DNA from 4 places in the Paenarthrobacter sp. Y-19 genome. Region 2 is predicted to be linked to each of the others. Evidence: riboswitches for the same ligand, from Rfam matches in the RefSeq annotation. Region 2 holds a riboswitch; each other region holds the start of a gene.

Region 1 (5,024 bases), 1.1 Mb from region 2:
CCATCGACTGCGGTCTGGCCGGTACCGTCATGAGGTTCGTTCCCCCGCTGGCTGCCCTGCGCAGCGGCGCCACAGTCTTCGACGGCGATCCCCATGCCCGTAACCGTCCAATGGGAACCATCATCGAGGCACTGATCGCCCTGGGAGTTCCGGTCGCAGCCGAAGGCGGCAGGACGCCGTCGTCCCTTCCTTTCACGGTGGAAGGCACCGGCGAGGTGCGCGGCGGTCACTTGGTCATCGACGCGAGCGCTTCCTCCCAGTTTGTCTCGGCGTTGCTGTTGGTAGGCGCCCGCTTCACCGAAGGCCTGCACTTGGAGCACGTGGGCAAACCCGTTCCAAGCCTGGACCACATCACCATGACCGTTGAGGTGCTTCGGAGCGTGGGCGTTACTGTCGATGACTCCGTACCCAACCACTGGCGCGTTTCGCCCGGCAGGATCAGTGCTTTCGACCAGCGGATCGAGCAGGATCTCTCAAACGCCGGCCCCTTCCTGGCCGCCGCCCTGGCAACGCACGGCACTGTCCGCATTCCCAACTGGCCCACCGGCACCACACAGGTGGGCGATCTCTGGCGGACCATCCTTGCTGCCATGGGCGCAAGCGTCACCCTTGACGGGGGAACACTGACGGTTACAGGCGGCAATGAGATCAAGGGTGCTGATTTCGACGAAACCAGCGAGCTCGCGCCGACCGTAGCCGCACTGTGCGCTCTGGCTACCGGCCCTTCGCGATTGACGGGCATCGCCCACCTCCGCGGCCACGAAACAGACCGCCTCGCTGCCTTGGTTGCCGAAATCAACCGCCTTGGTGGCGATGCGGAAGAAACTGCCGATGGCCTGGTAATTCGCCCAGCTTCCCTCCATGGCGGAGTGGTACACAGTTACGCAGACCACCGAATGGCCACTGCCGGCGCCATCCTGGGACTCGCCGTCGACGGCGTCCAGGTTGAAGACATCGCCACAACATCCAAGACGATGCCCGAGTTCCCGGAGATGTGGGCACGAATGCTTGACTCCGCCGGCACGAATGAGGCCGGCAACTGACCATGGGCCGCGACGCACGTTCCTGGGACGAATCCGATGTCCGGATCCGTCCCAACAAAAAAGGATCACGACCCCGGACCAAGGACCGTCCCAGCTACGATGACGCCGTGATCGGACGGATCATCACGGTGGACCGCGGGCGGTACCGGGCAATCGTTGACGAAGACTCCCCCAACGAACGCATCATCATCGCCGCACGCGCCCGCGAACTCCGGCGCAACCCTGTTGTGCCCGGTGACTTCGTGGCCCTTGTAGGCGACGTTTCCGGGTCTCCGGACACGCTGGCCCGGCTGGTCCGGGTGGAAGAACGCCGGACCCTCCTTCGCCGCAGCGCCGATGACACGGATCCGATCGAACGGGTAGTCGTGGCCAACGCCGACCAGTTGGTGGTGGTTGTTGCAGCCGCGAATCCCGAACCGCGGACCGGGTTCATCGACCGCGCCCTTGTGGCGGCGTACGACGCCGGTATTGAGCCATTGCTGCTGATCACCAAGGCCGACGTGAAGGATCCCACTGAACTGCTGGCCAACTACGTCAGCCTGGATTTCCCGGTGATTATCAGCCGGACAGCCGATTCTGAAGCCGGCGGCATTGATGCCCGATCCGATGATGGGCTGTCGGCCCGGTTGGACAGGGATGCTGTTTCCCGGCTACGCGCACACCTCGGTGGCAAAGTGACCGTCATGCTGGGCCACTCCGGTGTGGGCAAGTCCACCATGGTCAACGCGTTGACGGGCGCCGAGCGGGCCACCGGCGGCGTGAATGCCGTCACCGGACGTGGCCGGCACACTTCGTCGTCGGCATTGGCGCTGAAGCTCGCGGATGCCCCCTCGGGCAGCTGGATCATTGACACCCCCGGTATCCGCTCCTTCGGCTTGGCCCACGTGGATCCGGACCGGATCTTGCATTCCTTCCCGGACCTCGAACCCGGCACCGAAGCATGCGAGCGGGGATGCAAGCACGACGCTACGGCAGTGAACTGCGGGCTGGACACCTGGGTCAATGAAGGACATGCGGGCCCTTCAGGGGTGGCGCGCCTGGCGTCACTGCGTCGCCTGCTGGGCGCGGACCCGCGCCTGGAGGCCAAAGAAGCGAAAGAGCTCGGCACGGTTACTTGATGACACTGGAAAACTGAAGGTGCAGCGGTAACGTCCCCACCGCCGCCAGTATTTCAGGATAGTTTGGTGCCATGACCCAACCCGCTTCCACCTACAACGACGACCTGCGCCTGGCCCATGTCCTCGCCGATTCCGTCGACGCCCAAACCATGGATCGCTTCAAGGCCCTGGACCTGCAGATCGAAACCAAGCCGGACCTCACCCCTGTCACCGATGCCGACAAGGCTGCGGAGGAGGCTATCCGCGGTCAGTTGTCGCGCTCGCGTCCACGTGATGCAGTCCTGGGTGAAGAGTTCGGCAGCAGTGGCCACGGATCGCGGCGCTGGATCATCGATCCCATCGACGGAACAAAGAACTTTGTCCGCGGCGTTCCAGTATGGGCAACGCTGATCGCGCTCGTCGATGAAGGCGAGCCCGTCGTTGGTGTGGTCAGCGCTCCGGCGTTGGGCAAACGCTGGTGGGCTGCCAAGGACATGGGCGCCTACATGGGTCGGTCCCTCGCTTCAGCAACCCGCCTCAAGGTGTCCAACGTTTCACGCCTGGCCGACGCTTCCATGTCCTACTCCAGCCTGTCCGGCTGGAAGGAGCGGGGCAATCTGGACGAATTCATGGACCTCACGGAGGACGTCTGGCGCACACGTGCCTACGGTGACTTCTGGTCCTACTGCCTCGTGGCCGAGGGCGCGGTGGACATCGCCTGCGAACCGGAGCTGAACCTCTACGACATGGCTGCGCTCGTCCCCATCGTGACGGAGGCTGGCGGTCGCTTCACTTCCCTGGAAGGCGAAGACGGACCGTTCGGCGGCAACGCCCTCGCCACCAACTCCATCCTGCATTCGGAAGTCCTGAAGCGTCTGAACCCCGGACTGGACGACCTCCTGCAGCCCCAAGCCTGAGGCCGGCCCTACTCCGGATTGCCGAATTTTCGACGGCGGACGCCCGCTTTTGTGCGCGTCCGCCGTTTTTTGTTCGCGGAAATGATGATTTGGCATTCCGCGTAACAAAGCGCTTAACAAAACCCCACGGCTTTGGATCGTCCCCCGGACGTGCCTTAGCCTTTTTTACAGGTCACGAGTGCCAGCGCTAAACCCCGGTTTGCTGGCCGGCAACCCTCCATTCGCGGTGGGGTGCCCCGGGTGACGACCCGGCCGGTCCGGAACGGATGCGGCAAGCGCGGATCCCCCCTGTGGGGGTCCCTCTTGAGTGAGGTCCCATGAGCACAGTCACGTTCAACGCAAACACCATCCCTTCCTTTGTTGACGAAGCCGCCCTCGAATCGGCAGCTGCGCGTCCCCTCGCCGCCGTCACGGGCGCGGAGCTTCAGGCGCCTCTGATCCAAGGTGGCCACGTCCGCTATGCCAACCTCGACTACGGCGCGTCAGCCCCTGCGCTGACGATTGTTTCCGCCTACCTCAACGAGGTCCTCCCGTACTACGCCAGCGTTCACCGCGGGGCAGGCTTCGCCTCGCAGATCAGCACCTCCGTCTACGAGAATTCCCGGAACATAGTCCGTGACTTCGTTGGCGGACGTGCAGACGATTCGGTGATCTTTACCCGGAACACCACGGACTCCTTGAACCTGCTGGCCGGCTGCCTCCCGCAGGTCGACGGCGGGTTTGCCGGCGAGGTCCTGTACTTGGACATTGAGCACCACGCAAATCTGCTGCCGTGGCAGGGCGTGCCGCACCGCAGCGTGGTTGCGGCGCCGACCCTGGCCGGAACGCTGGATAAGATCGAAGCCGAACTGGCCCTGGGCGGCGTCAGCCTGCTCGCCGTCACGGGCGCCTCGAACGTCACCGGAGAGATCCTGCCGATCGCCCGGCTTGCCGCGCTGGCCCACGAGTACGGCGCGAGGATCGTGGTGGATGCAGCCCAGCTCGCTCCGCACCGCCGCGTCAACATCGCGGAGGCTGACGTCGACTACATCGTCTTCTCAGGACACAAGCTCTATGCGCCGTTCGGCGCAGGAGTGGTAGTGGGCCGCCCGGACTGGCTCGACGCCGGGATCCCGCACCTGGCAGGTGGCGGCGCTGTCCGCGAAGCGCGCTTGGACTCCGTCAGCTGGGCCACGGGTCCGGCGCGGCACGAGGGCGGTTCCCCCAACGTCCTGGGCGCCGCGACGCTCGCCCGCGCCACGCAGGTACTCGCCGGCCTCGACCAGGACGCCTGGCACGCACACGAAGCGGGCATCCGCAGCTACCTGGTTGAGGGCCTGGAAGCCATCGACGGCGTAACAGTCCACCGGATCTTCAGCGATTCCGAGGACACCATCGGCGTGGTCAACTTCTCCGTAGAAGGATTCGACGCCGGACTGGTCGCCGCATATCTGGCGGCCGAACACGGAGTGGGCCTCCGCGACGGACGTTTCTGCGCGCATCCGTTGCTCAAGCGGCTGGGACTGCCTTCGGGTTCCCTGCGCGCAAGCTTCGGCGTCGGCTCCCGGTTGGAGGACGCCACCAGGCTGCTGGCAGGCATCGAGGAACTCAAGCGCAACGGCCTGGGCTGGGACTATGTGGTGGACGAGGGCCGCTGGGTACCGGCCAACGACCACCGCAGCTACCCCGAGTGGGCGCCCAACACCCCGGGCACAGCCGGTGCCGCTCCCTGCACGGTCGACTAGAGGGTAAATTCGTAGGGTACCTCTAACGGCCCTGTGAAGGAGTTTGCGTGTCCCTGCGCTCAGCGAACGGCGCTCCAGTCACTCCCGGTCCCGCCGGTCCCCGCGGACCCAAACTCCATGCCTCCCGCCGCCATGAACTTGGCCAAAGCTTCCAGGATGGCGGAGAGCACTACGATCGCGTGCGGCCGGGCTATCCTGTGGACTCCGTTGATTGGCTCCTACCTGAAGGGGCATCGACAGCTG
Region 2 (5,024 bases):
AGGTCCCTGCCGGTTGTGCTTTCGAGAACGCCAGGAAGCCCACCGGGACTGCGGCGGTTCCTGCAGCGGCCGCGTGGTGGCCGATCACCCATCCGCGCTCGCTGGCAAGCAGCAAACGCAGGCGCTCTGCGGGGTCGTGCATGAGGTACACGCGGGATCCCGGTGAAATCCCGGCCAACCACACCACCGATCCCGCAACGATGACAGCCCCCGCCCGGCGGTATGGATGCCTCATGCCAGCAAGGTTAGACCTGTTTGAGGGCCTTCTCCAGATCCAGGATGAGATCGTCCACGTCCTCCAGCCCCACCGACAAGCGCACCACGCCATCGGACAGCCCGATCGCCGCCCGGCCCTCCGGACCCATGGCCCGGTGGGTGGTGGTGGCAGGGTGGGTGATCAGCGACTTGGAGTCACCAAGGTTGTTGGAGATGTCGATGACACGCAATCCATCAAGCAGCGCGAACGCGGCTTCTTTCGCGGAGCGGCCAGTGGACGGCGAGAGCTCGAACGTGAGCACTGTGCCGCCGGCTTTCATCTGCTTCGCGGCGAGCTCGTACTGCGGGTGCGACTTCAGCAAGGGGTACTTGACCCAGCTGATGGCGGGTTGCTGCTCCAACCATTCCGCGATCTTCAGGGCCGATGCCGAGCTGTGGTTGACTCGGAGCCCGATGGTTTCCAGGCCCTTGGTCAACACCCAGGCGTTGAAAGCCGAAAGCGATGGCCCCGTGTGGCGCATGAGCTGCTTCACCGGTCCATCGATGAACTCCTTGGTGCCCAGGATCGCGCCACCGAGGACGCGTCCCTGGCCGTCGATGTGCTTGGTGCCTGAGTACACAATCACGTCGGCGCCCAGCTCGCCACAGCGCTGCAGCAGGGGAGTGGCAAAGACGTTGTCGACGACGACAGTCGCCCCAGCGGCATGCGCCAGTTCGCTGACGGCCTGGATGTCCACGATTTCCTGCATCGGGTTGGACGGTGACTCGAAGAAGACCGCAGTGGTCGGCTCGGAGAGAGCCTCACGCCACTGGTCAAGGTCCGGTCCGTCAACAAACACGGTCTCCACGCCCCAGCGCGGAAGGATTTCGTTGAGGATCACGAAGCAGGAGCCGAAGAGGGAACGGGCGGCAACCACGCGGTCGCCGGCAGCCAGCAGGGCACCCAGTGCGGTGAACACGGCGGACATGCCGGACGCCGTCGCGAAGCAAGCCTCGGTACCTTCGAGGAGGCGCAGCCGCTCCTGGAAGGTGGCCACGGACGGGTTGCCGTAGCGGGAGTAGACGAAGCGTTCGTCCTCGCCGGTGAAGGCGCGTTCTGCCGCGGCGGCGGATTCGTAAACGAAGCCGGAGTTCAGGAAGACGGGTTCGGCCGTTTCCTGGAAGTTGGTACGGTCAAGTCCACCGCGAACGGCCTGGGTGTCGGGGCTCCAGCCGGCGGCGTCAGGATTGAAAGTCACTTACTCGGTCCCCAGATTCGTTGGCAGGCCACGGTTCTTCCAACCATTGACGGTGCGTTCGCCGTAACGGTCGGGTTCGCCCTCAAAGCCTTCAAGGACGTTGTAGGCGGTGAAGCCTGCCTGCGTGGCGGCGATGGCGGCGGCGATGGAGCGCTGGCCGGAGCGGCAGATGAAGACGAGCTCCACGCCGTCGTCCTCGGGTGCCTGTTGTTGCAGGTCCTCGATGAAGCGGGAGTTCGGGATGCCGCCGGCGAGGTTCCACTGAATGAACAGGGGATCGTTCTCGGTGGCTTTCGTGTCGGGGATTCCGATGTGGGCCCATTCGCCCTCGGTGCGGACGTCCACCAGGATGGCGCCCTGTTCAAGCTTGGCCCACGCGTCCTGCGGGGTCAGGTCACCTGCGTAGCTCATGCGTGGCCCTCGAATGCTTCTTCGTCGTCGGTATCCAGTTCATCAACGGCGTTGGCGACTGCGGCATCGGCGCTGGCAATCGCGGCGGGCAGGACGACGGCCTGCGCGACGATCACGTCGGTTCCGTTGAACGTGGCGGCGGGGCTGCCGTGCAGTACGTACCCATCCGCCAGGGCGTTGGTGATCCGCTCACAAAAGTCGCGGGTATCCGGGCCTGTTATCAGGCGGTAAGAGAGTTTTTCTTCAGTGGGTTCAGGCATTGCTGGTGCTCCTCAGTCACGCTTGCAGTTCGAGTTGTCGATACGCCGAGTAGTCACCTGAGGCACCCCGCCGGAGAGAGGGTTGCCGACCAGCAAGTCAGGGCTTTGCGCTGGTTCTCATTACTCAAGAAAAACGTAGCATTCACGACGACGGCCCGCACGGCGGCCGTCGTCATGTTGCGTAACCGGGCGGTACTGGAGTACGGGTCCAATTAAGACGTCCCGGGAGCATAATTGACGCAGTACGACCCCCTGTAACTTCGTATGAAATCAGGTCGCGGTGAACGGACAGAGCAGTTCTACACTCAAGCCCATGCTGCATTTTGGTTGGTTCGTTGGGCACGGTTTCGGGGTGCAGGGCTGGGGCACTCCGGGCTACAGCCTGGGGTACGACTGGAAGAAGCCCGCCCTGTACCAGGAGGCCGTGCGCGCGTTCGAGCTGTCCGGGCTGGACCTGTTCATCATCGAGGATTCCCTGACCGTCCCGGACACCTATGGTGGTACTGCCGAGGTTTCGCTGGCCCATGCTTCCTTTGCGCCGAAACACGATCCTTTGGCGTTGGTCCCGTACTTGCTTTCCGCCACGGAGCACCTGGGGATCGTTCCCACGGTCAGCGCTTCCTTCTACCCGCCCTTCACCGCGGCCCGGCTCCTCGCTACCCTGCAGCACTTCTCCGAGGGGCAGCTCGGATGGAATGTGGTCACCTCGGGCAGCGATCTCGCCGCGCAGAACTACGGCTTGGACCAGCAGATCGAACACGACCTCCGGTACGAAAAAGCGGAGGAATTCGTCGACGTCGTCAGGCGGCTTTGGCGTAGCTGGGAGGCCGACGCTGTACTTGAGGACGTTTCAGCCGGGGTGTTTGCGGACCATACCAAAGTGCACCCGATCAACCACGACGGGGACTTCTTCAAGGTCCGTGGGCCGTTGAACACGGCACCGTTGCCCGAGGAACCCGTGCTTGTCCAAGCGGGCGCCTCTCCGCGGGGCAAAGCGTTTGCCGGCGGTCACGCGGATGTGGCAATTGCGCTCGCCCGCGGCGTTGACGGTATGAAGGCCTACCGGGATTCGATCCGGGCCGAGGCGGCGAAAGCCGGCCGGAATCCCGACGACGTGAAGGTGCTTTTCGTGCTGAAGCCCACCGTGGTGGGTTCCACAGCCGAGGCCGAGGAGTTGCGGGCGCAGCGCCGGGAATTGACGCAGCGCGACATCGACAGCCAGCTCAACTCCATCTCCTACCTGTCCGTGATCGACTTCAAAAAGTTCGACCTCGATGCCCCGCTTCCGGAGTTGAGCACCAACAGCAACCAGGGCACCTTGGAGCACTTCGCCAAGGCTGCCCCTCCCGGGTCCACTCTGCGTGAAATCCTGCAGGCACGCAGCGGTGGTGCCGGGGATTCGATCATCGGCACGGTGGGAGAAATTGCGGATTATCTGGAGGAGACCGGCGCGGCGGTAGGGGGCGACGGCTTCCTGTTCTCCGGCTTCGTTGATCCGGTGACCGTGCACGGTGTGCTGGACAAGCTGACCCCGGAACTCCGCCGCCGCGGCCTGTTGAGGAAGAGTTACGGCAACGGCGGATTCCGCCAAAACCTGCTGGATTTCTAATGGGCATTTTCACCATCGGGACGGGCCCCGTTTCCGCGTTGGCTGTGGCGGAAGCGGCTGCGGATCCGACATTTCACGTGGAACTCAACCAAGAAGCGTTGAATTTGATCGGACGGGGAAGGGACATCGTGGAGGAGGCGGCCGCCTCCGGCCAACGGATCTACGGTTTGAATACCCTTCTAGGGTCAGGCCGGGACACTGCTGTGGAGGAGAAGTCCCTCCTCGCCTACCAGGTGCAGGTCATCAGGTATCACAACAGCGGCGTAGGCCCGTATCTGGATCGTGCCGCAGCGCGCGCAGTGATCCTGGCCCGGCTTGTCGGGTTCAGCCGGGGCGGCTCCGGAGTGCGTGTCGGGACCGCAGGGTTCTACGCCGAACTGCTCAACCGCGGCGTCTACCCCGCCATCCCGCGCGAAGGGTCCGTGGGTTCCTCCGACCTGACCCAGCTGGCCGCCGTCGCTGCCGTAGCCCTGGGCGAGGGGGAAGCGTTCGATGCCTCCGGCATGCTGGTGCCCGGCGCCAAAGCCCTCGCGGACGCCGGCCTGCAAGCCCTGCAACCTGCTGCCGGAGAGGCCTTGGCCCTGGTGAGCGCCAATGCCTACTCCGTGGGCGCGGGAGCCCTCGCCTTGGTGCGCCTGCAGCACCTGGCCCGGCTCGCCGACGTCGCGCTTTCATTGTCGCTGGAGGCGATCGCAAGGTACGACGGCGGCGGAAACCTCAGTCCCTTTTCGCCGGCCATCCAGAGGGCCAAGGCGGTTGACGGCCAGCGGGACTCGGCCGCCGCTGTTCGACGGCTTCTCAGCGGTGGCTGGCTGGAGGATGTCCGCAGGGAAGCGTCGGTACAGGACGCGTTGTCCTTCCGGGCTGCACCGCAGACCCACGGGGCGTTCCGGTTCTTGGTGGCGCAGTTGCGTTCGGGCCTGGAAGTGGAGCTGAACGGCCGGGGAGACAACCCGTTGGTCGATGTGGAGTCGGGAACGATGGTGTCCGGCGGGAACTTCCAACCCATGCAGCTGGCGTTGTCCTTCGAAAGCCTGCGGTTGGGATTGGCGCACGTGGGGATTTCCAGCGAGCGGCGGATCGCCAAGCTGTATCCACCGCAGCGGGCCATCCGGGCGAGGCACCTGGCAGCGGCGTCCTCCGCGCCCGGTGCGGCGTCTGCCTTGATCCAGGAGGAGCTGCCCGGGCTGCTCTGGTATTCCGCGGCCGGACTGTTGGCCGAACTCAAATTCCTGGCAGCGCCGGCAACCCTCGGCGCGCCCACGCTCTCAGCCGACATCGAGGACCACT
Region 3 (5,024 bases), 1.7 Mb from region 2:
CAATACAGGAGGTAACTGGGAGGGAGTGCACAACGCCGGGAGGGAAACTACCGGCTTGCTGCGGGCACCAGCACCCAGAGCACTTCCACGGTGTCGTCCGTCGGGTTGATCCACGTGTGCGGTTCGCGGCCCGGGAAGGAGAGGGTATCCCCTTCCTCGAGGTCGTATTCTTCGTTGGTCAGGATGAGCTTGATGCGGCCCTTGACCACATGCAGCACGTCCACGTCGCAGTCAACCGCGTAAAGCTCGTTTTCGCCGCGCCCGCGGGGCTCGATGGTGGCTTGGAGTATCTGCAGGCGCCGCTCGGAACGTGCGGTCAGCAGGCGTTCCACAATGCCTTGGCCGCCCAGCGAGATCCTGGGGCCGTCGTCGCGACGTGTCAGATGGGTCTCCGGCGCGGCGAACAAGTCGCCGACGGAGACGGACAGAACCTGGCAGAGGGTCACCAAGGAAGCAACCGACGGCGATGTCAGGTCGCGCTCCACGCGGCTCAGGAAGCCTTTGGTCAACCCGGTGGCGTCCGCAACCTGCTCGATGGTGAGGCGCTGCGCTTGCCGGGCTGCGCGGATTCTGGAACCGATGGCAACGGGAACATTGCTCGGTTCAACGGGTAGAGCCTTCATTCACGAACCTTTCAGGCCTGTCATGTGGCCCTGTCATTGGAGCAATAGTAGCCGGGAGGCACGCCAACAGGGCCACTGCGGGCGTAACCAAGTCCAAAGGATCTTGACTGTTACTCCGATCACAACATATCCTCATAGGCAACAAGTGTTGTCTGTGAGGCACACAACACATCCCCAAGCTCCAAACCCAAATCTCCAATCATCCGCACAGAGACTTCGACGCATCGCAGGAGTATCGTCGAAAACCCCAACCTCCGTGCATCAGCTCCAAGGACCGTTCATGGAATCTTCGGCTATTAATATCGCAATCGTGGTGGTGTACCTGCTCGCCATGCTGGCCTTCGGCTGGTGGGGCAAGTCCCGCACAAAGAACAACAGCGACTTCCTGGTGGCCGGCCGCCGCCTGGGACCCTTCCTCTACACAGGCACCATGGCCGCCGTGGTCCTCGGTGGCGCATCCACCGTGGGCGGCGTGGGCCTCGGTTACAAGTTCGGCATCTCCGGCATGTGGCTCGTGGTGGCCATCGGCTCCGGCGTGCTGCTCCTTAGCCTCCTGTTCGCCGGCACCATCCAGCGGTTGAAAATCTACACGGTCTCCCAAATGCTGAGCCTGCGATACGGCAGCAAAGCCACCCAGACATCCGGAATCGTGATGTTGGCCTACACACTCATGCTCTGCGCCACGTCCACCGGCGCCTACGCCACCATCTTCGTGGTGCTCTTCGACTGGGAACGCTGGTTGGCAATCGCAGTCGGCGGCGCCATCGTGCTGGTCTACTCCACCATCGGCGGCATGTGGTCCATCACCCTGGCAGACCAGGTGCAGTTCCTCATCAAGACCGTAGGCATTTTCTTCCTGATGCTGCCGTTCGTCCTGAACGCAGCCGGCGGAATGGACGGCATCCGTGAGCGCCTTGACGCCAGCTTCTTCCAGATCGACGGCATCGGCGTCCAGACAATCATCACTTACTTCGTGGTCTACACCCTCGGCCTCCTGATCGGCCAGGACATCTGGCAGCGCGTCTTCACCGCCAAGACCGCCACCGTTGCACGCTGGGGCGGAGCTACCGCCGGTGTTTACTGCATCCTCTACGGCATCGCCGGCGCACTGATCGGCCTGGCTGCCCGCGTCGCCCTCCCGGACATCGATGTCGCCAACCTCGGCAAGGACGTTGTCTACGCAGAGGTGGCAACCCACATCCTGCCCGTCGGCATCGGCGGACTGGTGATGGCCGCGGCTGTGGCTGCGATGATGTCAACCGCTTCGGGCGCCCTGATCGCCGCCGCCACGGTGGCCCGCGCAGACGTTGTCCCGTTCGTGGCCAGCTGGTTCGGCAAGACGATCAACACAGACGACACGGAAAACCCCGAGCACGACGTCAAGGCTAACCGCTACTGGGTCCTGGGCCTGGGCATCGTTGCCGTCCTGATTTCCATGGCAGCTCAGGACGTCGTTGTTGCCCTGACCATCGCCTACGACATCCTGGTAGGCGGACTCCTGGTCGCCATTCTCGGCGGCTTGGTCTGGAAGCGCGGAACGGGCATCGCGGCTGCATGGTCCATGGCAGTCGGCTCAGTTCTGACACTGGCCCTGCTCATCATGTACGCGGTTGGTGTCATCCCGAGCGAAGACGGCGTCTACGCCAACGAGCCCATCTACTGGGGCCTCGGTGCTTCCCTGGTGGTTTACGTCGTGGTCTCCCTGCTGACTCCGCCCACGGACGCAGCCGTCCGCGAGGCCTGGGACAAGCGCGTAGCCGGCGCCATCTCCGAGGAACTGCCGCCGGAAGTCCACCCGGTGGGCAGCAGCAAGTAACCAGGCAATACCCGACGGCGGTGCCGCCCCCTTTGCGGGGCAGCACCGCCGTTGTTGTGTCCCCGGCAAAAGGGCCTTCACAACCGCAGGTGCGGTACTGTTGTCCCAGCTTCAAGAGATGTGGCGCCAAGCTCCGACTGGCCATGCACCAACCCCATGTTCACGGGTGGTTCGGATGAGGAAGCGGCCCGTCCCGGACCTGAGACAACCGAGCGGGCAAGAGCACTCTCCACAGGAGCAGCACCTTGCCGTATCAGAGCGATGCCAGCCACGCCCACAACACCACCGGCCAAACCGAAGCCCGGAACGTCACGGTGATTCCCGCCGTCGACCTTTACCTGGGCACGGTCACCATAGTGGCCAGGAACGAAACCCTATTCTTCCGGCATCCCCATCCGCAGCAGATCGCCAGAGCGCTGGCCCAGGCCGTCCGGCCCTCAACGTGGTGCGAGGCGTCCCGGACCCTGACGGTTACTGTGGCCGCGACAGGAAAACGGGATGGCCAGCCGCGCCTGTTCGCCCTCGGCAGCCGGGACGAGGACTAGATTTCCTCTTCCTCCCCACGGAATTCCTCGGTCTCATCGATCGGCACCACCCGTTCATCGTCCTCGGGGGCGTCCACTTCCTCAACCCAGGGCTCGTCCACTTCCTGGTCTTCGGCGTAGTCGTAGGCCGGGTCCGACTCGATGGTGGTGCGTTCCGGGTACTTGGCGTGTGATTCGGTGGTGTCCATGGTGCAACCTCCGTCCCGTGGGCCTGTAAGAGCCCGCTAACCGAGTGCGGGGAGGCTCCCCGCCCCTGTCCTTCCATCTGAGCACCGGCCAAAGCGAGGGTCAAGCAGAGCCGGAAATTACGGTGCACCGAACATTCCAGCTAAGGAATACCAGCCAAAAAACCCTGCAAATAAGCGGTAGTGTGGGGCGTGCAATGGGGCCGCAACTACCCCACCCAGCACAGGAGATAAAGTGCAGATGCACCAGGAATCCCACAGTTCGTCGAGCCCCGCTCCGGACCCCGCAATCGAACCCGCAGCCCTCCACCACACCGCAGACCCGGCAGCACCCACTGCGTCGGACATCAGGCGGTGGCGGCAGTACCTTGCCGATGAACGCGCCGAGGCTGCGGTCTACCGCGAACTCGCCCAGCGCCGCGACGGCGAGGAACGGCAGATCCTGCTGGCTCTGGCCGAAGCCGAAGGGCGGCATGAAGCGCACTGGCTCAAACTCCTGGGTGAGCACGCAGGCATGCCCAAAGCAGCTTCCGCCCGCAGCCAGTTCCTGGGGTTCCTGGCCCGCAACTTCGGTTCGGTCTTCGTCCTGGCCCTGGCGCAACGTGCAGAGGGCCGCTCCCCCTACGGAACCGAGCCGGCCGCCACCCCCGCGATGGTGGCCGATGAACAAATCCACGAGGAAGTAGTCCGGGGCCTGGCGACCCGTGGACGCAACCGGCTCTCGGGTACCTTCCGTGCTGCAGTTTTCGGCGCCAACGACGGTTTGGTGAGCAACCTGTCGCTGGTCATGGGCATGGCCGCGACGGGTGTACCGAGTTCCGTGGTCCTCATGAGCGGCGTTGCAGGGCTCCTGGCCGGCGCACTGTCCATGGGTGCCGGCGAATACGTCTCCGTCCGCTCGCAACGCGAACTGCTCAACGCCACCCTCCCCACCCAGGCCACCCTGACCGCAGCCCCGTCGCTGGACATCGACCACAACGAGCTGGTCCTCGTTTACCTGGCACGCGGCATGACCCGCGAAGCCGCCGAGCACCGGGCAGCCGAGCGCATGGGATTGTTCAGCTGCGACTGCGATCCCAGCCTCTCCCTGCAGCCCGAGAAGCCGGTGGCCGATGAGCATGAATCGGTGGGTTCGGCGTGGGGCGCGGCGCTGTCCAGTTTCTGCTTCTTCGCCTCGGGAGCCATCGTTCCGATCCTGCCCTTCCTTTTCGGGATGACGGGTATGGCCGCGCTCCTGGTGGCCGGAGTCCTGGTGGGCATCGCGCTGCTGGCGACAGGCGCCGTCGTGGGTTTGCTGTCCGGTACGTCGCCGCTCAGCCGCGGCCTGCGGCAACTGGCCATCGGGCTGGGAGCAGCTGCTGCCACCTACGGTCTCGGTTTGCTGTTCGGCGCGGCGATCGTCTGAGTTTGGACTGCTCCCCCGGCAGACCGTAATGTTGGTTCGTCCTCCGCGCTGCCCCGCGTGACCAAGGGCCCTGAGGAATGGAGAACCGTGGACTGGGAGCGGGAAGCTACGCACGTGCCGAAGCACCGGCGATCGGGAACAACCCAGCGCGTTCTGCTCGGCCTGCTGATGGCATTCATCGCGGCGACGGTCGCTGTGCTGGTGTCCTGGTTCCTGAATGGCGACCCCCGCATCACGGCACTGTTCCCGGGCGTCAGCGTCCCGGGCGGCCCGCAAACCGGGAAGATACAGCCCACCTCGGCCCGCATTCCGGACGCACCACCGCCGGGACTTGAGGAAGCGGACGCCCCGCTGGCCTCGCCGACGGCACCGGGCACCACCAATGATTCGTACAAGTTCCTGGCCATGAACGACGACGGCACCCCGGTGGGCTATTCCCCTTGCCGGCCG
Region 4 (5,024 bases), 2.1 Mb from region 2:
TCTTTGGTGCCGCCGGTACCGTGATGCCGCGCAGCTAGCCGGAAGCGATGGGCCGGTGAACCAGCATGGCGAGTGATGACTCTCCCCGTACAGTGGGGGTCCGGCAGTTGCGTCTCCGACGGCAACAGTTACGTCCTCCCCTGGGTGCAGCTCCGGGGGATGTGGTGCGCAATCTCCTGGCCGTCCAGTCGCAGGAATTCGCCTATGCCCGTTGGACCGTGGCGCAGCGGACGCCCTCGAGCACTGCAGCTGCAGTGGAACAGGCCGTTGCCGACGGGACCATCCTGCGGACGCACATCCTGCGCCCCACATGGCATTTTGTGCACAGGGATGACTTGGGCTGGTTGATGGCGTTGTCCGCTGACCGGCTGCATCAAGGCAACAAGGGCATGTACAAGCGGACCGGGGTGGACGGGGAAACTGCCGCACACAGTGGGAGGATCCTTGCAGCAGCCGTGGCGGATGGTGCCCACAAGACCCGCGAGGAGTTGGCTGATGTTCTGGGCCAGGCCAGCTTTCCCGGCAAGGGGCTGGGTTTCATCTACCACCTCATGCACGCCGAAATCAGCGGCATTCTGGTGAGCGGCGCTCCGGTTCGTTCGGCTGGAGGAGCCCTGAAACAGACCTACGCTTTGTTCTCCGAACGCGTCACCGCTCCGTTTTCCAGGCCACTCAGCGGAGCGGACCGGGAACACGCCCTGGGGCAGATGGCCCTGCGGTATTTCAGCAGTCGCGGACCGGCTACCGTGAAGGACTGTTCGGCGTGGTCCGGGCTGACCATGAAAGACGTGACGTTGGGACTCAACGTCGCTGCGGAATTATCACCGGGAACGTTGACCCGGGTCTCCTTCGATGACCTGGACTTTTACGTCGCCTCGGCTGACGCAGAAGCCCTGGAGGCTCCTGCCGGCCCAGCGGCCGGTTCCGTGCTCCCCCGCGTCGACCTCATCCAATGCTTCGACGAATACGTGATGGGGTATTCGCAATCCCGCCACTACCTGGGCGGTACCGCACCGTACTTGCCTGAGGACAACGGCCCCATGCATGTAGTCCTCGTGGACGGCAGGCTGGCCGGATGGTGGCGGCACAGCTTCGCAGGGGGCATGTGCGGGCTCGAGGTCCGGATGGACAAGCCGACAACCAAGGAAGAGCAGATGGCCCTGGAAGCCGAAGCGGAACGCTACGGGATTTTCCTGGGCATGGAGGCCAAGCTGCTGTGATGGGCACAGGGCTAAGCTGGGGCTAAGACCTAGGAGGCCTGCACTGTGAACAATCTGATCTTCTGGATCATCGTCTGCTCGTGGCTGATTCCCATGGGAATCCGCATGTACAACCGGTCCAAGGCCCGCCGCCTGCAGAACGGGAATTTTCGTGGTCAGGATTATCCGCAACAGGGTTTCCCACCACAAAATTACCCGCCGCAGGACTACCCGCAACAGAACTACCCGGGCTACCCGCCAGGGCCGGCAGTCATCCGGCCTGCAGACGAGGCACCTCAGGTCGCGCCGCCGTCGAACGCCTCCTACCCAAGCGGTTCCTACCCAAGCGATTCCTACCGGGCCGGACAGCCCGCTCCCGCGCCGTTTCCCACTGCCGGTTCCGAGCCCCAGGGCTACCGCGCCCGAAAGCTGGCTGAACTGGATGCGAAGTTCACCAATGGCCAGATCGCCATGGAGGACTACATGAAACAGCGCGGGGAGATCATGAACGGCTAGGCACGTCCGCAAACAGGCAACTCTACGAACAGGCTCCTCACGGTCAGGCGAAGAACGCCCCGCGAAGCTGCTCCGACAATTGGCCGATTTCCGTGAGGAAGCCATCGTGGCCGATCGGCGCCTGGATGGTGTGGACCGGAACATTACCCGGCAGTGCTGCCGCCAGCTCCTTGGACTGGGCCGGGAAGTACAGCCGGTCCGTGTCCACAGCAGCAACAAAGAACTCGGCGGTGGCACGCGAAAGTGCTTCCTGCAGTGTGCCCCGTCCCCGCCTGATGTCGTGAGACATCAACGCTTCGGTGATGGCGATATAGCTGTTGGCATCGAACCGCCGCACAAGCTTTGTCCCTTGGTGGTCCAGGTAGCTTTCCACCTGGTAGCGACCACGCTCCCCCAGGACTGCTGCGGAGAGCGGCGTTTCCTGATGTTGGGCTTCCCTGCCGAAGCGGAGATCCAGTTCCAGGGCGGAACGGTACGTGATGTGCGCAATCCGGCGGGCCAGGGCAAGTCCGTGTTCCGGGGCCGGACCGCCGTAGTAGTCCCCATTGTTGAAGTGCGGGTCCTGCCGGATGGCCAGGGTTTGGGCCTGCGCAAAGGCAATCTGCTCGGCGGTGCTGTAGGCTCCCACCGAAATGACGGCGCAGCGGTTGACCCTCTCCGGAAACGTGACAGCCCATTCGAGGGCCCTGGCCCCACCCATCGAGCCGCCCAGGACCGCGTGCCAGGATTCAATCCCCAAGAGGTCCGCCAAACGGGCCTCAGCAACCGTGCTGTCGCGAAGAGTGACCAGGGGGAACCGGGAACCCCACGGCTTGCCGTCCGGCGCATCGGAGGACGGGCCGGTGCTGCCATAGCAGCCGCCCACGATATTGATGGAGACAACGAAGAACCTGTTGGTGTCGATGGTGGCGCCCGGACCCACCAACTGCTCCCACCACCCTTCCTCGTCCGTGGCTCCGCGGGCAACGTGGGTGCTGCCCGTCAGCGCATGCTGGATGAGCACGGCATTGGACGCGTCGGCGTTGAGTCGTCCCCAGGTTTCGTACGCCAACACGACGTTGGGGAGGTGACCGCCGGCTTCGAGCGCCAGCGGCCCTATGCCCGCGTACTTGACGGTTCCGTCTTCTTCTCCGGATTTGGGAAGTGCTGTAGCAGTGATGGTCATTCCTTTGACACCTAACTTCGCGCTTGCCCGTCGCCTTGCGTGCGAACAGGCCAGGTCTTCACCCGGGGCACCCCACCGCGGAAGGAGGGTTGCCGGCCAGCAAGCCGGGGCTATCTGCTGGCACTCATGACCTAATACGTAGAGTCTAGGAAAGACACCACCGTTATGGCGAAGAATGTGACACCAGTGTGACGTTCAAGGGCAGCTTCATTCACGAAAGAGCACTCCGGGGTGCCGTCCGGCGAATAATCGTCGATGTGGACGACACCCCGGGTCCGTCAGCCAGGTGCGTCAGCTGCAGGCGTGGACTGCCCGTTCAGGCACCCTTGGCCGCGCGGAAGCCGGCTTCGAGGTCGGCAATGATGTCATCGATGTGCTCAATGCCCACGGACAAGCGGACCAGGCCCGGGTTGACGCCGGCGGCTACCTGCTGCTCGACCGTCAGCTGGCTGTGCGTGGTCGACGCCGGGTGGATGACCAGGGAGCGGACGTCACCGATGTTGGCGACGTGGGAGTGCAGCTCCAGACCGTCCACGAAGCGCTTGCCGGCCTCTACGCCACCGTTGATGTTGAAGGCCACGATGGCTCCCGTGCCCTGGGGTCCGTACTTGCGGCCCCGCTCGTACCAGGGGCTGGACGGCAGGCCCGCATAGGCGACCGATTCGACGTCGTCATGCGCTTCCAGCCACTCGGCCACCTTGGTGGCGTTGGCGACGTGGCGCTCCACCCGCAGGCTCAAGGTTTCCAGGCCCTGCGCGATGAGGAACGCGTTGAACGGCGACACGGCCGAGCCGAGGTCGCGAAGGAGCTGGACACGGGCCTTCAGGATGTAGGAAAGGTTGGCTCCGAGCGCTCCGTCCTTGCCCAGGTCGCGGGCGTAAACCAAGCCGTTGTAACTGGGGTCCGGGGTGTTGAAGCCGGGGAACCGCTCCGGGTCTTTGCCGAAGTCGAAGTTGCCCGAGTCCACGATCACGCCTGCGATCGCCGAACCGTGTCCGCCGAGGTACTTGGTTGCGGAGTGGACCACAATGTCCGCGCCCCACTCGATGGGCCGGATGAGGAACGGCGTGGAGAGGGTGTTGTCGACGATGAGAGGCACGCCTGCCTCGTGCGCGACACCGGCGACGCCTTCGATATCCAGCACGTCCTGGCGTGGGTTCGAGACGACTTCACCAAAGAACAGCTTGGTGTTCGACTGGACGGCCGCACGCCACTGCTCGAGGTTGTCCGGGTCCTCGACGAAAGTCACGGAGATGCCGAACTTCTTCAGCGTGTGGGCCAGCAGGTTGTACGTGCCGCCGTAGAGGCTGGGGCTCGCGACGACGTGGTCGCCGGCCTCGGCGATGTTCAGGATGGCAAAGGTCTCGGCTGCCTGGCCCGAACTGAGCAGCAGTGCACCCAGACCGCCTTCGAGGCTCGCGACGCGCTGTTCCACGGCGTCCTGCGTGGGGTTGCCTATCCGGGTGTAGATCGGAGCCAGTTCGGCCAGGGCAAAGCGGTTGGCCGCGCTTTCAGCACTCGGGAAAACGAACGACGTTGTCTGGTAGATCGGCAGGGAACGCGCGCCCGTGGCGGCATCCGGCTCTTGGCCTGCGTGGATCTGGCGGGTTTCGAAAGACCATCCTTGGGACATGGAATTCTCCTGTTCGTGGCGCGTGTGGTCGGCGGAATAGCTGCGGGAAGGAAGCTGCGGCCAGTCTAGGAAGTGTCCGGGTCCTTGGACAGCTTTGTGACGCCAGCAGAATATATGGGCTCTTTTGCGACCTTCCATGACGCCCGTCGCGAGATCCCACCTTAGTTAGGGTTGGCTTAGCTGAGACACCGATCACAAAGTGCCAAGATGAAGCCATGCGCATGGATCACGTCTCTTACGCCTGTGAACGAGATGGCCTCTTGGCCACTACCGAACGAATTTCCGCGGCTCTGGGAGTGGACGCAGTCCGGGGCGGAGTGCACCCGCGCTTCGGCACCCGGAACATGATCATTCCCCTTGCGGATAACAAGTACCTGGAAGTCGTGGAGGTCCTGGACCACCCTGCTTCCGACAAAGCACCCTTCGGCCAAGCTGTCCGTGCACGCTCAGCCGCCGGCGGCGGTTGGATGGGCTGGTGCGTGGCAGTTGACGACCTCGCCCCGTTTGAGGA

What was found. A riboswitch is a leader RNA that binds a small molecule or an ion and turns the genes downstream of it on or off. The one in region 2 is predicted to bind S-adenosylmethionine.
Positions count from the first base shown of each region.
Region 1: it holds a riboswitch for S-adenosylmethionine, as region 2 does, so the genes downstream of both, PYR64_RS11980 (aminotransferase class V-fold PLP-dependent enzyme) here and PYR64_RS16925 (DUF1737 domain-containing protein) in region 2, are expected to answer to the same signal.
Region 3: it holds a riboswitch for S-adenosylmethionine, as region 2 does, so the genes downstream of both, PYR64_RS03445 (hypothetical protein) here and PYR64_RS16925 (DUF1737 domain-containing protein) in region 2, are expected to answer to the same signal.
Region 4: it holds a riboswitch for S-adenosylmethionine, as region 2 does, so the genes downstream of both, PYR64_RS05305 (homoserine O-acetyltransferase) here and PYR64_RS16925 (DUF1737 domain-containing protein) in region 2, are expected to answer to the same signal.

Region 1 covers NZ_CP119414.1:2,546,459-2,551,482, forward strand. The annotation lists gene aroA (3-phosphoshikimate 1-carboxyvinyltransferase) at 1-1,043, shown strand, start outside; gene PYR64_RS11970 (ribosome small subunit-dependent GTPase A) at 1,046-2,161, shown strand; gene hisN (histidinol-phosphatase) at 2,233-3,057, shown strand; SAM riboswitch class IV at 3,228-3,341, shown strand; gene PYR64_RS11980 (aminotransferase class V-fold PLP-dependent enzyme) at 3,375-4,781, shown strand; gene PYR64_RS11985 (class I SAM-dependent methyltransferase) at 4,829-5,024, shown strand, end outside.
Region 2 covers NZ_CP119414.1:3,613,930-3,618,953, reverse strand. The annotation lists gene PYR64_RS16940 (hypothetical protein) at 1-235, opposite strand, end outside; gene PYR64_RS16935 (O-succinylhomoserine sulfhydrylase) at 246-1,454, opposite strand; gene PYR64_RS16930 (rhodanese-like domain-containing protein) at 1,455-1,865, opposite strand; gene PYR64_RS16925 (DUF1737 domain-containing protein) at 1,862-2,125, opposite strand; SAM riboswitch class IV at 2,139-2,250, opposite strand; gene PYR64_RS16920 (NtaA/DmoA family FMN-dependent monooxygenase) at 2,406-3,734, shown strand; gene PYR64_RS16915 (aromatic amino acid ammonia-lyase) at 3,734-5,024, shown strand, end outside.
Region 3 covers NZ_CP119414.1:724,767-729,790, reverse strand. The annotation lists gene PYR64_RS03460 (DUF559 domain-containing protein) at 1-15, shown strand, start outside; gene PYR64_RS03455 (cupin domain-containing protein) at 48-623, opposite strand; gene PYR64_RS03450 (sodium:solute symporter) at 904-2,439, shown strand; SAM riboswitch class IV at 2,549-2,668, shown strand; gene PYR64_RS03445 (hypothetical protein) at 2,685-2,984, shown strand; gene PYR64_RS03440 (hypothetical protein) at 2,981-3,172, opposite strand; gene PYR64_RS03435 (VIT1/CCC1 transporter family protein) at 3,411-4,574, shown strand; gene PYR64_RS03430 (matrixin family metalloprotease) at 4,662-5,024, shown strand, end outside.
Region 4 covers NZ_CP119414.1:1,159,869-1,164,892, reverse strand. The annotation lists gene PYR64_RS05320 (SGNH/GDSL hydrolase family protein) at 1-38, shown strand, start outside; gene PYR64_RS05315 (winged helix DNA-binding domain-containing protein) at 165-1,220, shown strand; gene PYR64_RS05310 (hypothetical protein) at 1,266-1,715, shown strand; gene PYR64_RS05305 (homoserine O-acetyltransferase) at 1,759-2,880, opposite strand; SAM riboswitch class IV at 2,895-3,012, opposite strand; partial or broken gene PYR64_RS05300 (bifunctional o-acetylhomoserine/o-acetylserine sulfhydrylase) at 3,197-4,534, opposite strand; gene PYR64_RS05295 (VOC family protein) at 4,729-5,024, shown strand, end outside.